3 regions of the Micromonospora sp. NBC_01638 genome follow, and region 3 is predicted to be linked to each of the others. Evidence: riboswitches for the same ligand, from Rfam matches in the RefSeq annotation. Region 3 holds a riboswitch; each other region holds the start of a gene.
What was found. A riboswitch is a leader RNA that binds a small molecule or an ion and turns the genes downstream of it on or off. The one in region 3 is predicted to bind cobalamin.
Positions count from the first base shown of each region.

Region 1 (4,746 bases), 1.5 Mb from region 3:
CGAAGATGGAGATTCTCGACGATCTGCGCACCACCGGCTACGAACGGGGTGTCGGCCCCGGCGTTTACGACATCCACTCCCCCCGCGTACCGGAACAGGCGGAGGTCACCGACGCGCTACGCCGCGCCGTCGCGGCGGTGCCCGCCGACCGGCTCTGGGCCAACCCCGACTGCGGCCTCAAGACCCGCGGCTACCCGGAAATCGAGCAGGCCCTGACCCGCCTCGTCGCCGCCGCCGCCGATATCCGCAGCACGCTCAGCTGAGCGAACGGTGGGGCGGCGGCCTGCCGCCGCCCCACCGCGGCCCCTGGCAACGCTCCGCCGCCGATATCCGCCTTGACCACTCGGGCACGGCAGCGTCAACCTGCGGCGACGGAAACCCGCCGAGCACGGGAATCCGGACGGCGGGCGAGGATGGCGGCGAGGATCTCCGCGCCGTCGACGACCCTCGGGCCGGGGCGGTTGAAGTAGGCGGGCCCGTCGACCACCCACACCTGCCCCCGCCGCACCGCGGGCAGGTCCGCCCAGCCGGGTTGCGCGGCCGCTACGGACAGCTCGTCGATGGTTCGCTCGGGTGTGAACCCGCACGGCCCGAACACCACCACCTCGGGAGCCAGGTCCGGGACCACCGACCACCGGTGCGGGGTGCTGTGCGCACCCGGCCCGAGCAGCAGAGACCGTCCACCCGCATAGCTGATCTGCTCCGGCACCCAGTGCCCGCCGGGCATCAACGGGTCGAGCCACTCGACGAACAGCACCGTCGGCGCGCCGGGCACCGGCCCCGGCATCGAGGCGAGTCGGCGCTCGCTGTCGGCTCGGATCTCCGCCGCCCGGCCTTCGGTGCCGGTCAGGGCGGCCACGGCGTCGACCGTGTCCAGGATCCCGTCGATGGTCCTCGCCTCCAGGGACACCACAGTGGTGTCGAGATCGATCAGACGAACCGCGTCGTTGACCCGCTCGTAGGAGACCGCACACACATCGCACAGGTCCTGGGTCAGGATCAGGTCCGGCTTCAAGTCCTCCAGCATGGCGACGTCGAGCTGGTACAGCGATGATCCTCGGTGCGCGTCACCGGCGATCGCCGCCGAGATCTCCCGACTCGTCAAGGCCTCAGGCAGGGAGGTCGCGGTCACCGCCGGGATGTCGGCCAGGGCCCCCGGTGGCCAGTCACACTCGTGGGTACGCCCGACCAGGTGCCCGGTCAGGCCAAGCATGGCCACGATGTCCGTGGCCGCCGGCAGCAGTGAAACGATGCGCACACCCGCCTGCCTACCAGGCATGACCACGCCACGTCCACTGCGACAGCGCGACCACGGCGGCGGTCACCGACCGTCGCTACGAACCGAGCGCGAGGCGCACCCGAGCGCGACGAACGCGGCCGCGCACCATGACCAGGTGCGCGGTGGCCACGTCGGTGGGCGGCACCGCCCGGTCCCACCGGTCGGCGGTGACCTTGACCGCGACCTCCATCGAGCTGCGACCGGCCCAGGTGATCCGGGCGTCGACGTGCACGACATCGCCGACCCGCACCGCGCGCAGGAACGCCGTCTCGTCGATCGCGGCGGTCACCGCTGGCCCATCCGAATGCCGGGCGGCGACCACCCCGGCCACCGAGTCGATGAGGTTGAGGAATCCGACCCCCGTGCACCGTACCCATCAGGTTGGTGTGGTGCTGATCCATGATCTGCGACAGGGTCAGGTGCGACGCCGACGGCGCTCGGCCGGCGATCGTGGTGGTGTCGTGCACAGCGGTAGTCCGTCCCTCGGGAAACCACACCGCCGGAACGCGGACACACGCTGAGGAGCACGCACCGGCATACTCCGGCCGGCACGTCACCCGCTCAGCCCACCCGCGAGGCCGACGGCAGCGCACACGATTGTGTACGCAGCGCGGGCAGGTCTTCGGACTCGCGGGCCCGACCGGCTGCACGCCGGTCCCCTACTGGCCGTCGCTTCCCAGGCCACTGGCCCAGTGCTGATGACGGCGGTCGTTCCCGCTCACCGCTGCGGGGCAGCCCCGGATTCCCACCGGGTTCCCTCTTACGGCACCCGGCCAGCTTACCACCGGGCGAACCAGCGCCGGGGCGAGCATAGCTGGTCACCGCAGCTGCCCATCCAGCCCGACAGCGCGGCGGCACAGCCTTTCACATTCGTGACACAGGGCTGGAACCGGAGCGTATCCAACTTTTGTTATCTGAGGAAAAAGATCGCGACCTCTTGCGCAAAGCCTCGCCACGGTGAGGATATTCAGATGCGTCGTCTCCCTCAGGCTCCCCGACGGCTGGCCTCGGGCCTGCTCGCGCTCGCCCTCGCCTCGGCGGTCACACTGCTCGCGTCCGCGCCGCCGGCCGCAGCTCACGGGACCCTCGCCATGTCCACCCCGGTGGCCGGCGCCACGGTGAGCGAGCCGCTGACGTCGGTGCAGCTGTACTTCACCGAGAAGGTCGCCGCCAACGCGTACTTCACCATTACCGCCCCAGGTGGCAGCCGGGTCGACAACGGCTGGTCGTACGGGGAGCCGAAGCCGCTAAACAAGCCGGTGCGGGAGTACTTCCTGGTCAACGGGCAGTTCGAGCCACGCGAATACACGACGGGGTTCCCGGCGGTGGTGGCCCTCGCGCATCTGCCCGCCAAGGGTCAGTACTCGGTGAGCTACCTGTCGGTCGCGTCCGACGGTGACACCGTGCGGGGCACGATGACGTTCCGCTACAACGGGCGGGCGACGGCGGCGCCGCAGGGGTGGAGCCCGCCGACGAACCAGCCGGACCCGGCGCTGCTGGCCGCCACCGAGCAGCACAAGTCGTCCGGGCAGGCGTCTGCGGTACCGACCACACCAGTCGAGTCGGCGACCGCACCGGCGGCGGCTCCTCCGGTCGAGTCGACCGACGACGACGGCCCCGGAGCGATGGTCTGGGTCGGCTGGGCGGTGGCGGCCGTGGCAGCGGTGGCCGGATTGATCGCTTGGCGTCGTCGCTCGGCTTCCCGGGGAAGGCCCATCGGCCGGAGCCGCACCCCGGGGACGACCGCCGGCCGACGCAGTTCCGGTGGCCGTTCCGGACACAAGACCGTCGGCGGCAAGACCGGCGCTCGTTCCGGGCACAAGTCCGTCGGCAGCAAGACCGGCGCGATCACAGGCGCCAATGGGCCCGCCACCGGCGGCAGGCGGCGACCCAGCACCCTACCGGCGGCGCGTCAGGGCAACGCGGCTGTCGTGGCCCGGACGGACGTCGCGGTCGATCTGGTTCCGACCGACCGGGAGGCAAAGGCTCTCGGCAGGACGGACAGTGAGTCGAAGCCCGGGCTCGTCACCCCGGCGTCGGCGTCCGACGTGGACGTCGCCGCCATGGCACCGGAATCCCGGCTGAGCAACACCCACCTGACGCTGCTCGTCGGTGGTCTGGTGCTGGCCCTGCTGGCCGGCTTCGGGCTGGCCCGCATCGGCATCGCCGACCAGAGCCCGGCCGCCACCACCGCACGCCAGCCAGTCGGCGGGTCCCCGACCTCGGGGCAGGCGGTGTCCGCCGGTGATGGGCACCAACACGCGCCGGGGATCGGACCCCACACCCATCCGGGTGACGGCTCAACCGGCGAGACACTGGCCACCGGGACGACGGTCAGCGCCAACGGGTACACCCTGCAACCACTCGAGCGGTCCCAACCGCCCGGCGTACGCGCCGACTACCGGTTCCGGATCGTCGGCACCGACCGCCAACCGGCGACCCGCTTCGCAGTCGTCCACGACAAGCCGTTGCACCTGATCGTGGTGGGCCGCGACCTGACCGGCTACCAGCACCTGCACCCGACGATGGCGCCAGACGGCACCTGGAGCGTCCCCCTGACGCTGGCCCGACCCGGCGCCTACCGCGTCTACGCCGACTTCTCCGTCACCGCGCCCAACGGCACGCAGATCCCCCTCGTGCTGGGCGTCGACCACACCGTGCCCGGCGCACACATCCCCGTTGCGCTGCCGCCAGCGCAGGCCAAGGCAACGGCCGGGCCGTACGTGGTATCGATGAGCGGCACCCCGACGGTGGGGGTGACGGCGCCGATGCACTTCCAGGTCAGCGCTGACCCGACCATACCCGTGCAGCTGGAGCGGTACCTGGGCGCGTACGGGCACCTGGTCGTCGTCCGTGAGGGCGACCTCGGGTACGTGCACGTCCACCCCGAGCCGGAGTTGGTCGACGGGACTGTCAAGTTCTGGCTGACCGCCCCGAGTTCGGGCCGGTACCGGGCGTTCTTCGACTTCCAGGTCGGCGGCACGGTGCACACCGCCGAGTACACGATCAACCTGCCCTGAGCGGAAGTTTGCGAATCTGACCCCTAAAGCCGGGAACTGGTTCCCGCCGTCGGCCGACTCAATCTCGACGGGCATGGCGCGATCGGGACGGGGTGCGTTGATGACGGCCAGTCCAGTACGAGCGCAGTGGGATCCAGAACGGTCACTGCATTTGAAGGCACTGCCGTACCGGTCGCTGCAGGTCGGGTTGTCCGGCAGGGCCGTCCACCGATACGTTGACGACTGGATGGTTGCCATCAGGGACATCACCCCCACCGTTCACCGCATGAGGGACCTTCTGGTTGGCGGCGACGTGCAGGCAGCAGCAGCTCACCTACCTGTCGAACATGTCTACCCGCTGCCAGCTCAGATCGCCGCCGGCCTCAACGCCAGCCTGGACGTCACCGCCAAAGAAGTGCCCGAGCAACAGCACCCACAGTGACGGCCGTTCGGCACGCCAGTACGCCC
Region 1 is NZ_CP109273.1:6,815,606-6,820,351, forward strand. Features, by position in the region: gene metE (5-methyltetrahydropteroyltriglutamate--homocysteine S-methyltransferase) at 1-263, shown strand, start outside; gene OG811_RS31645 (ABC transporter substrate-binding protein) at 359-1,258, opposite strand; gene OG811_RS31650 (hotdog domain-containing protein) at 1,335-1,610, opposite strand; cobalamin riboswitch at 1,875-2,072, opposite strand; gene OG811_RS31655 (copper resistance protein CopC) at 2,251-4,299, shown strand; partial or broken gene OG811_RS31660 (DUF4291 family protein) at 4,400-4,720, shown strand.
Region 1: it holds a riboswitch for cobalamin, as region 3 does, so the genes downstream of both, OG811_RS31650 (hotdog domain-containing protein) here and OG811_RS24970 (ribonucleoside-diphosphate reductase subunit alpha) in region 3, are expected to answer to the same signal.

Region 2 (4,746 bases), 1.4 Mb from region 3:
GGGAGACGGCCCATGCGCAGGAAGATCGACCACCTGGTCATGACGATCGACGGCCGGGAGGTGGCTGTCCTTGCCGTCGCGGACTTCAACCGCCTCGATGCCTGCCGCCGGCAGCTCGGCGCGAGCGAAGCCCAGGCGCACCAGCTTCGCCAGCAACTGCACGATGCCCGGCGTCGCCTCGCCCGCCTGGAGGGCCGCCTCGCCGGGGCCTCCAACCTCGAAGCACCCGCCCGAGACTCAGGGGTGCGCGTCCTCGCCCTGCCGACCCTGTCGACGATTCGTGCGGGTAGCCGGTCCGACGTTGACGTAACCAGCGGCCGGCTCACCCGCTGCCGCTGGTCACGTCGACGCGACGCAGGTTGATCAGACGCCGTAGCGCAGGTAGATGGTGTCGCCGACGGTCACTGTCGTGCCGCGGGTCGCGGTGACCGGGGTGCCGCCGTCGCGGGACACCGTCCAGGTGGAGGAGCCGCTGTTGGCCAGGCCGTTGATCGAGGTGATGGTGCCGGTGCCGCTGGTCGGGTTGAGGGCGGTGACGCAGCCGCTGGGGGCGGCTGCGCCGATGGCGGCGTCCAGCACGGCGCCGAGGGTGGTGGTGGTGGCGGTCGGCGTGAGGGTGACCGCGCACGGCTTGATGCTGCCGCTGCTGTTGTCGATGATCACGGCGAGCCGGGTGGCGGTGCCGGCGGTGAATCCGCTCGCCGCGACCCAGGTGGGCGCGCCGGCGGTGACCGGGGTCGGGGGAGCGGCGGTGTAGCCCGCGCCAGCCAGGGCCCGCACCGCGTCGATCGAGGCGTACGCCGATGGGGTGGTGTTGGTGGTGAGGTACTTGAACCCGCCGCCGGTGAGCTGCTGCGCGCGGAGGAAGTCGATCGGGGTCTTACCGGCGGTGGTGGTGAAGTCGGTGCCCTGGCTGGGAATGCCGCAGGCGTTGAGCCCGGAGACGGCCCAGGCGTTGGAGTCGGTGTTGACGCCGAACATCGAGGTGAAGGCACCCGAGGAGTTGACGAGCTTGCCCTTGAGGAAGTTCTTCGCCTGGACGATGTCGGTGTCGGTGTTGGGAACGCCGGCGACGCAGAGGGCGGCCATGGCGGCGCCGGTCATGTCGATGTCGCTGGCGGCGGCGAGTTGGGTGGGGTTGCCCTCGGCCTGGGTGAAGGTCCAGCCGCCGTCGTTGTGCTGGTTGTTGCGGATCCGGGTGACCGACAGGTCGAGCAGCGCCTGCGGTACGCGGGCGGCACCGGTCTGGGTCTTCGCGCCGGCCAGGGCGAGGGTGGCGAAGATGGTGCCGTTGACGTTGGCCGGCGGGCCGTAGTAGCCGGCCGAGCCGGTCTGCCAGTAGGCGATGGTGTCGGCGATCAGGTTGCGGGCGGGCGAGACGCGAGCGGGGTCGATGCCGGCGGCGTAGGCGTTCAGGACGCCGCGCTCGTAGTCGGTCACGACGGGAGAAGTGCTCGGCCAGGACGCGGCCGAGAGTTGGTTGCGGTACACGGTGCGGGCGTTCTTGGTCGTGTCGCCGGAGGGATAGACGTCCACGGCCGCGACACCGGCGGGGGCGAACGCACTGAACGCCCACTCGTTCGACAGCCCGCCGCTGGCGTAGCTGCCGTCGGTGGCCTGCAGGGTGCGCAGGTAGGCGACGCCGTTGGTCTTGGCGGTGGCGATCTGTGCCGCCGTCGAGGTCGCGGCGGCCGGTGCGGCCCCTGCCGCGACCGCGACGACGGTGGCGATCAGCGCAGCGGCGGGAACGGCCGCGAGACGTCTCCGGCGACTGCCGGAGGAAAGGCGCGAGGACATCAGGTCTCCTTGGGGTACGGGGCACGACTGCCTCGACCCGGGACCCAGCGGAAGAGCCGGCGGAGCGGGGCGGGCCGGCCGCAGGACGCGTGGGACGGATACCGCAGGTGCTGCGTCACCACGTGGGTAGTCGGGCTCGGGACGGGTGAACCGTCCTCACCGTTGCGCGTCAGCCCCGGATTCCCACCGGGTTCCCCCACGCGATGACGCGGTCACGGTATGGGAGGAAAGCCCTACCGCGCGCTGTTAGGTAGATGACACGTCCTCGCGTTGACGAGGTGGTTGCTGCTGTGGTCCGATGACCGCGATCCAGCAGTCAGGGGAAGCCGGTCAAAGTCCGGCGCTGGCCCGCAGCCGTAGGTCCCGTTTCGGGACGAGTCGGATTACCTGGCTGGATAGTGCACCGCAGCGCCGTCGAGGTACACGGCGCGGAGCCAGATTTCCGGGACTTGTCCTCGGGGTCCGCGTCCGCGCCTGCGCCGCTACCCCCTGAGAGAGTCGCCATGTCCCCACTGGTCAGTCGAACGTCGCGGAGTTCCGCGCCGTGGTTGGCGTTGGTCGCCGCGGTGACGCTCGGCGCGTTGGCGCTGGTGGTGCCGACCCGTGCGGCGCTCGCCGATCCACTGGAGTCCTGCACCCCGACCCAGGGCGCTGTCGTCGCGGTCGACTTCGGCGCGTGGGGCGGGCCGTTGCTGCGGGGCTGCGACGCCACCCCGACCACCGGTCTGGACCTGCTGCACGAGGCGGGCTTCACCACGACCGGCACCGCTCACGACGGGCCCGGGTTCATCTGCCGGATCGGCTCGCCCGACTTCGACGCCGGCGCCGAGCACCCGACGCCGGCCGACGAGGCGTGCCAGCTGACGCCGCCGGCGACGGCCTACTGGTCCTACTGGATCGCCCCGGCCGGGCAGGACCACTGGACCTACAGTCCACTCGGCGCGATGTCGCAGCGACCGGGCCCGGGTGAGGTCGAGGCGTGGGTCTTCGGCGGCACCGACATCGGTGGCACCACCGGCGCACCGAGCTTCACCCCCGCCTCGGTACGCGCGACCGGCCCGACTCCGACTCCGACCGCAACTCCGACCTTAACCCCGACCGGGACGCCCGAGCCGGCGCGGCCGACGGAAGCCCAGGTCAAGGCCGTCGCGAGCTACCTGGTGGGGCAGCTCACCGACGGCGACCACGTCGACAACGGCGGGGTCGACTACTACCGGACCATTGCCGTCGCCACCGCCCTGGCCGGGACCGGCGGTCAGGCTCAGACCCTCACGAAGATCGTCGACTACCTCCGGGCACACGTCGACGCCGCGATCTTCCCGAACGGCGACACCGCCCCACCACACACTGCCAACGTCGCCAACCTCGCGCTCCTCGCCACGATCACCGGCGGCGATCCCCGCACGTTCGGCGACCGGGACCTGATCGCCACGCTCACCGATCGGGTGTGCGCCGCGACCGACTTCGATGCCGGCTGTGCCGCCGCGGGTGACTTCGCCGGATCGAGCGGACCGTTGACCCACGCGACCGCGCTGCTCGCGCTCAAGCGGGCCGGCGTCACGCCGCCCGCCGTGACCGTCACCCGGTTGACCGAGCAGCAGTGCGCGACCGAGGCCTTCGGTGGCCTCTGGCTCAGCCCAGGCGAGTTCTGCGATCCGGACCTCGCCGCCACGACGCTCGCCGTCCTGACGATGCACGCGCTCGGCGGCCAGGATGACCCGCTGGGTTCGGCCAAAGCGTTCCTGACCGGCGCACAGGAGACCGACGGCGGTTACCAGCCGTACACCGGCGCCGGGGTCACCGACACCTACTCCACCGGGTACGCAGCGCAGGCCCTCGCCGTGCTGGGCCTCGCCGACCGGGCCGCCACCGCCACCGGTCTGCTGGTCGGTCGGATCGTCACCGGCGGTGGGCTCAACCCCGACCCGAGCAACCCGGACGCGGACCTGGCCGCCACGGCCGCCGCCGCGCTCGCGCTGGCCGGAAAGAACCTCGCCACCCTGGGTGAGACGAAGCTGCCGCCGGCCGGGCCGCGACCCGATCTGGTCAAGGGGGTGTCCTACCTCGTCGCGCCGACCAATCTGATCGACGGCAGGTACTACGAGTCGTTTCCCGGCTTCCCCGACTTTGGGTTGAGCATCGACGGCGCCTACGCCCTGGCCGCCACCGGCGGGGACGACGCCAAGCTGCGGGCGATCGTCGAGTTCCTGCGCGGTGGCGGCGCGGTCGGCGACAGCGGATTCACAGTGGACACGTGGCTCGGCATCGGCACCGACTACGCCGCCGGCGGCGCGATCGGCAAGGTCGCCCTCCTCGCCCAGGTCACCGGCTACGACCCACGTTTCTTCGGCGGACATGACCTGATCGCCGCGCTGGGCGACGTGACCTGTACCAAGCTCGACGAGCTGGCCGGCTGCGCCGGGGCGGGCAACTACCGGTACGCCACCTCGGTGTTCGGGCAGTCGCTCGGCATCATCGCGCAGCGCCGCGCCGGACAGGGCGACGCGGCCGCCAAGCCGGTCGACTTCCTCAAGGGTTTGCAGCGCGCCGACGGGTCGTTCCCCAGCCTCATCCCTGCGGCGGACGCCGACCGGGACGTCGACAGCACCGCGATGGCCGCGATGGCTCTCGCGCCGTTGACCGACGACCCGGCTGCGGTCAGCGCCGTCGACAAGGCGCTGACCTGGATCGTGTCGACGCAGAAGGAGCACGGTGGGTTCCCCGGCGCGGCCGGCGACTCCACCAACTCCACAGCGCTCGCGATCCAGGGCCTCAGCCTGCGCGGCACCACCTACGCCCGACAGGTCGACAAGGCGTTGTCGTTCCTGGCCGGCCAGCAGAACGACGATGGCGGGTTCACAGTCGCTGCCGGGGGCCAGGCCGGCTCGGACGTGCGCGCGTCCACCCAGGTGGTCGGCGGCGCGACAGGCATCTCGTTCGCCGCCCTGA
Region 2 is NZ_CP109273.1:6,800,944-6,805,689, reverse strand. Features, by position in the region: gene OG811_RS31590 (hypothetical protein) at 40-363, shown strand; gene OG811_RS31585 (prenyltransferase/squalene oxidase repeat-containing protein) at 364-1,797, opposite strand; cobalamin riboswitch at 1,901-2,024, opposite strand; cobalamin riboswitch at 2,077-2,207, shown strand; gene OG811_RS31580 (prenyltransferase/squalene oxidase repeat-containing protein) at 2,301-4,746, shown strand, end outside.
Region 2: it holds a riboswitch for cobalamin, as region 3 does, so the genes downstream of both, OG811_RS31585 (prenyltransferase/squalene oxidase repeat-containing protein) here and OG811_RS24970 (ribonucleoside-diphosphate reductase subunit alpha) in region 3, are expected to answer to the same signal.

Region 3 (4,746 bases):
ATGCCGAGGATCGACAGGGCCGACATCCCCTCGCGTAGCGATCCCCGTGAGACGCCGAGCGACTCGGCGAGATCCTTCTCGACGGGCAGCCGATCCCCGGGCTTGAACGACCCTTCGAGGATCATCCGCTTGATCCCGTTCACCACTTCGTCGGTGCGAGACATGACACCTCCTAGCGGCCGGCGGGGGTGGCCGTCCCACCTGCGATCACGTACGGCTCCGGAGATGACACGGTAGTCGGCTCTGCCGCAGCCCAGTAGTCGCCGTCGGGGAACCGGTACCGCGCAACTGACTCGGGACGCATCTGGGTGGAGTAGCCGGGCCGGCTGGGAAGAACATATCCGCTGCCTGACCCGGCGTCCCGGACGACACACGGATCGGTGAAGTGCTCGTGCAGGTGGTCGACGAACTCGGTGACACGGTCGGTGAGATCCCCCGAGATCGCGACGTAGTCGAGCACCGAAACGTGTTGGACCATCTCGCACAGCCCGACACCGCCGGCGTGTGGGCAGACGGGGACGCCGAACTTCGCGGCGAGGAGCAGCACGGCGACGATCTCGTTGATGCTGGCCAGCCGGCCGGTGTCCAACTGGCAGAAGTCGATGGCCCCGGCCTGGAACAGCTGCTTGAACATGACCCGGTTGTGGCAGTGCTCGCCGGTGGCTACCCCGATGGGAGCGACGGCGCGGCGGACGGCCGCGTGGCCCAGGATGTCGTCGGGGCTGGTCGGCTCCTCGATCCACAGCGGTGTGAACTGGGCGAGGGCCTTGACCCACTCGATCGCCTGACCGACGTCCCACACCTGGTTGGCGTCGATCATCAGCTTGCGGTGCGGGCCGAGGATCTCCCGGGCGATCGTGCATCGGCGGATGTCGTCGTCGAGACTGGCGCCCACCTTGAGCTTGACGTAGCCGTAGCCGGTGTCCACCGCCTCCTGGCACAGCCTGCGCAGCTTGTCGTCGCCGTAGCCCAGCCAGCCGGCCGAGGTGGTGTAGGCGGGGTAGCCGGTCCGGTCGAGTTCGGCGAGACGGTCGGCCCGCGTGCTCTGCTTGGCGCGCAGGATGGCCAGAGCCTCGTCCCGGGTCAGCGCGTCGGACAGGTAGCGCAGGTCCGCGATGTCGACGAGCTGCTCGGGGGACATGTCGACGAGCAGCCGCCAGAGCGGCTTGTCGGCAACCCGGGCGACCATGTCCCACGAGGCGTTCAGCACGGCCGCCAGCGACAGGTGGACGACGCCCTTCTCGGGCCCGAGCCACCGCAGCTGTGAGTCGGAGGTGAGCAGGCGGTAGACCGCCCCCATGTCGGCTGCCATCGTCGCCACATCCAGGCCCACGAGGCGCTGTGCCTGGTGGACCGCCGCCGCGACGACGATGTCGTTGCCCCGACCGATGGTGAAGGTGAGGCCGTGACCCGCGAGCGGCGCACCCGCGCTGTCGACGCCGTCGGTGTGCAGCACGACGTAGGCCGCCGAGTAGTCGCCGTCCTTGTTCATGGCGTCAGACCCGTCGGCGGTCAGGGAGGTGGGGAAGCGGACGTCCTCGACGGTGACGGCAGTGATCTGCGGCATGCGCTCCTCGCCCGGCTCTAGGCCCAAAGATCAGATGATCACGAAAAGTATACGGAGGGTCGATTCGGTGCGTCAACGAGGTTGATCACCCTCGGGCCGTATACATCTAATGTTTTCGACCTCCTGCTCGGCTGGGGGACCCGCGCACTCTGGCACGGCGAGCGAAGTGGACACCGTGAAGATTGGATGTTCGCTCCTGGGCACCGTTTGCCGGCGGAGTGTGCTCGACGTTCGATGCATCCATTGACCTGATAGATCGAATCTTTGTCGCAGCCGCCCGGGTCGGCTGGACGAGTCTGGTGACGGTCATCACCAGACCGGCCGCCGACACGCCGAAGACCGACATGTGGTGTGTGACAACGGCTGCGTCCCTATATATGGTGTCGAGCGCAGCTGGTTCGGCCGCGTCATCCGATGTGGTCGAGGCAAGAGGGAACCCGGTGAAAATCCGGGACTGTCCCGCAGCGGTGAGTGGGAACGACCGCCGTCATCAGCACTGGGCCACCAATCGGCCTGGGAAGCGACGGCCAGTAGGAGACCGGCGAGCCCGGTCGTGTCCGCGAGTCCGAAGACCTGCCAGCGCGCCGCACACCCGCACCCGGGTGGGCGGCGGTCCGAGGCCGCGTGGGACGGCTGACGCCACCTGACCCACGCCTCGCTGGCGTGTGTCCGCCGGTGTCTGTCTTCTCGCGTCCGAGGGCCATCAGGTCTCGAACTCGCGAGGAGTGAGTGGTGACAGTCACCGAGGTAGTCCCGGCCAGCAGCGACGCGACCCTGCGGCGCACGCCGATGCAGGTCCGCAAGCGCGACGGCGCCACCGAATCCGTGGACGTGAACAAGATCGTCCGGGCGGTCGAGCGGTGGGCTGACGACCTCACCGACGTCGACCCGATGCGCGTCGCCACCCGCACGATCAGCGGCCTGTACGACGGCGCGACGACGGCCGAGCTGGATCGGCTGTCCATCCAGACGGCGGCCGAGATGATTGGTGAGGAACCGCAGTACTCGCGCCTCGCCGCCCGGCTGTTGGCCGGCTACGTCGACAAGGAGGTGCGTCGGCAGGGCGTCACCTCGTTCAGCGCGGCGATCCGGGTCGGCCACGCCGAGGGCCTGATCGGTAACGACACCGCCGCGTTCGTCGCCGCACACGCCACGATGCTCGACGACGCCATCGATCCGGACGGCGACCGGAGGTTCGAGTACTTCGGCCTGCGCACCGTGTACGACCGGTACCTGCTGCGCCACCCCACCAGCCGGCTGGTGCTGGAGACCCCGCAGTACTGGCTGTTGCGGGTGGCCTGCGGGCTGTCCCGTACGCCGGACGAGGCGGCCGACTTCTACCGACTGATGTCCAGCCTGGCCTACCTGCCCAGCTCACCGACGCTGTTCAACTCCGGGACCCGGCACACCCAGATGTCCTCCTGCTACCTGGTCGACTCCCCGCTCGACGAGTTGGACTCGATCTACCAGCGGTACGCCCAGGTCGCCAACCTGTCCAAGTTCGCCGGCGGCATCGGCATCGCGTACTCCCGGGTCCGGTCCCGGGGCGCGCTGATCCGCGGCACCAACGGGCAGTCCAACGGGATCGTGCCGTGGCTGCGCACGCTGGACGCGAGCGTCGCCGCGGTCAACCAGGGCGGCCGACGCAAGGGCGCGGCGTGCGTCTACCTGGAGCCGTGGCACCCGGACATCGAGGAGTTCCTCCAGCTGCGGGACAACACCGGCGAGGACGCCCGGCGTACCCACAACCTGAACCTGGCCAACTGGGTCCCGGACGAGTTCATGCGCCGGGTCGAGGCCGACGAGATGTGGTCGCTGTTCGACCCGCACGAGGTGCCCGAGCTGCCCGACCTCTGGGGGGAGCGGTTCGACGCCGCGTACCGGGAGGCCGAGACGCAGGGCCGCTACGTGCGGCAGGTCCCGGCGCGGGAGTTGTACGGAAAGATGATGCGGACCCTCGCCCAGACCGGCAACGGGTGGATGACCTTCAAGGACGCCGCCAACCGCCTGTGCAACCAGACCGCCGAACCGGGCAACGTGGTGCACCTGTCCAACCTCTGCACCGAGATCGTCGAGGTGTCCAGCGACGCCGAGACCGCCGTGTGCAACCTGGGTTCGGTGAACCTCGCCGCCCACCTCGGCGACGGCGGCATCGACTGGGAGCGGCTACGCGCCACGGTCCGTACCGCGGTGACCTTCCTCGACCGGGTCATCGACATCAACTACTACCCGACCCGGCAGGCGGCGGCGAGCAACCCCCGCTGGCGGCCGGTCGGGCTCGGGCTCATGGGCCTGCAGGACGTGTTCTTCGCGCTGCGGCTGCCGTTCGACTCCCCGACCGCGCGAAAGCTGTCCACCCAGATCAGCGAGGAGCTGTACCTGACCGCGCTGGAGACCTCCGCCGACCTGGCGCGCCGCTTCGGCGCGCACCCGGCGTACGGGCAGACTCGGGCCGCGCGGGGTCAGTTGCAACCCGACCTGTGGGGCGTCGAGGGCACGCAGACCGCGCGCTGGGCCGCCCTGCGGGAGCAGGTCGAGGCGTACGGGCTGCGTAACTCACTGTTGGTGGCGGTCGCACCGACCGCGACCATCGCCTCGATCGCCGGGTGCTACGAGTGCATCGAGCCGCAGGTGTCCAACCTGTTCAAGCGTGAGACCCTGTCGGGGGAATTTCTCCAGGTCAACACCGCTCTGGTACGCGAGCTGAAGGCCCGTGGTCTGTGGACCGACCGGGTCCGGTCGGCGATCAAGCGGGCCGAGGGGTCGGTGCAGGACATCGCGGAGCTGCCGGCCGGCGTCCGGGAGTTGTTCCGCACCGCGTGGGAGCTGCCGCAGCGGGCGCTGATCGACCTGGCCGCCGCCCGCGCCCCGTTCATCGACCAGTCCCAGTCGCTGAACCTGTTCCTGGCCGCACCGACCATCGGCAAGCTCTCCTCGATGTACCTGTACGCCTGGAAGGCCGGGCTGAAAACCACCTACTACCTGCGCTCGCGCCCCGCCACCCGGATCCAGCAGGCCACCGTCACGGTTGTCGCGCCGGTGGCGACCGACGCCGACGCCCTTGCCTGCTCCCTGGAGAACCCCGAGTCGTGCGAGGCCTGCCAGTGAGCGCCGCCGACACCACCGCCGACAGGAGGACCACGCACATGCTGCTCGACCCCGGAATGGACCTCACCCTC
Region 3 is NZ_CP109273.1:5,363,087-5,367,832, forward strand. Features, by position in the region: gene OG811_RS24960 (FadR/GntR family transcriptional regulator) at 1-164, opposite strand, end outside; gene OG811_RS24965 (enolase C-terminal domain-like protein) at 173-1,567, opposite strand; cobalamin riboswitch at 1,945-2,163, shown strand; gene OG811_RS24970 (ribonucleoside-diphosphate reductase subunit alpha) at 2,357-4,675, shown strand; gene OG811_RS24975 (ribonucleotide-diphosphate reductase subunit beta) at 4,714-4,746, shown strand, end outside.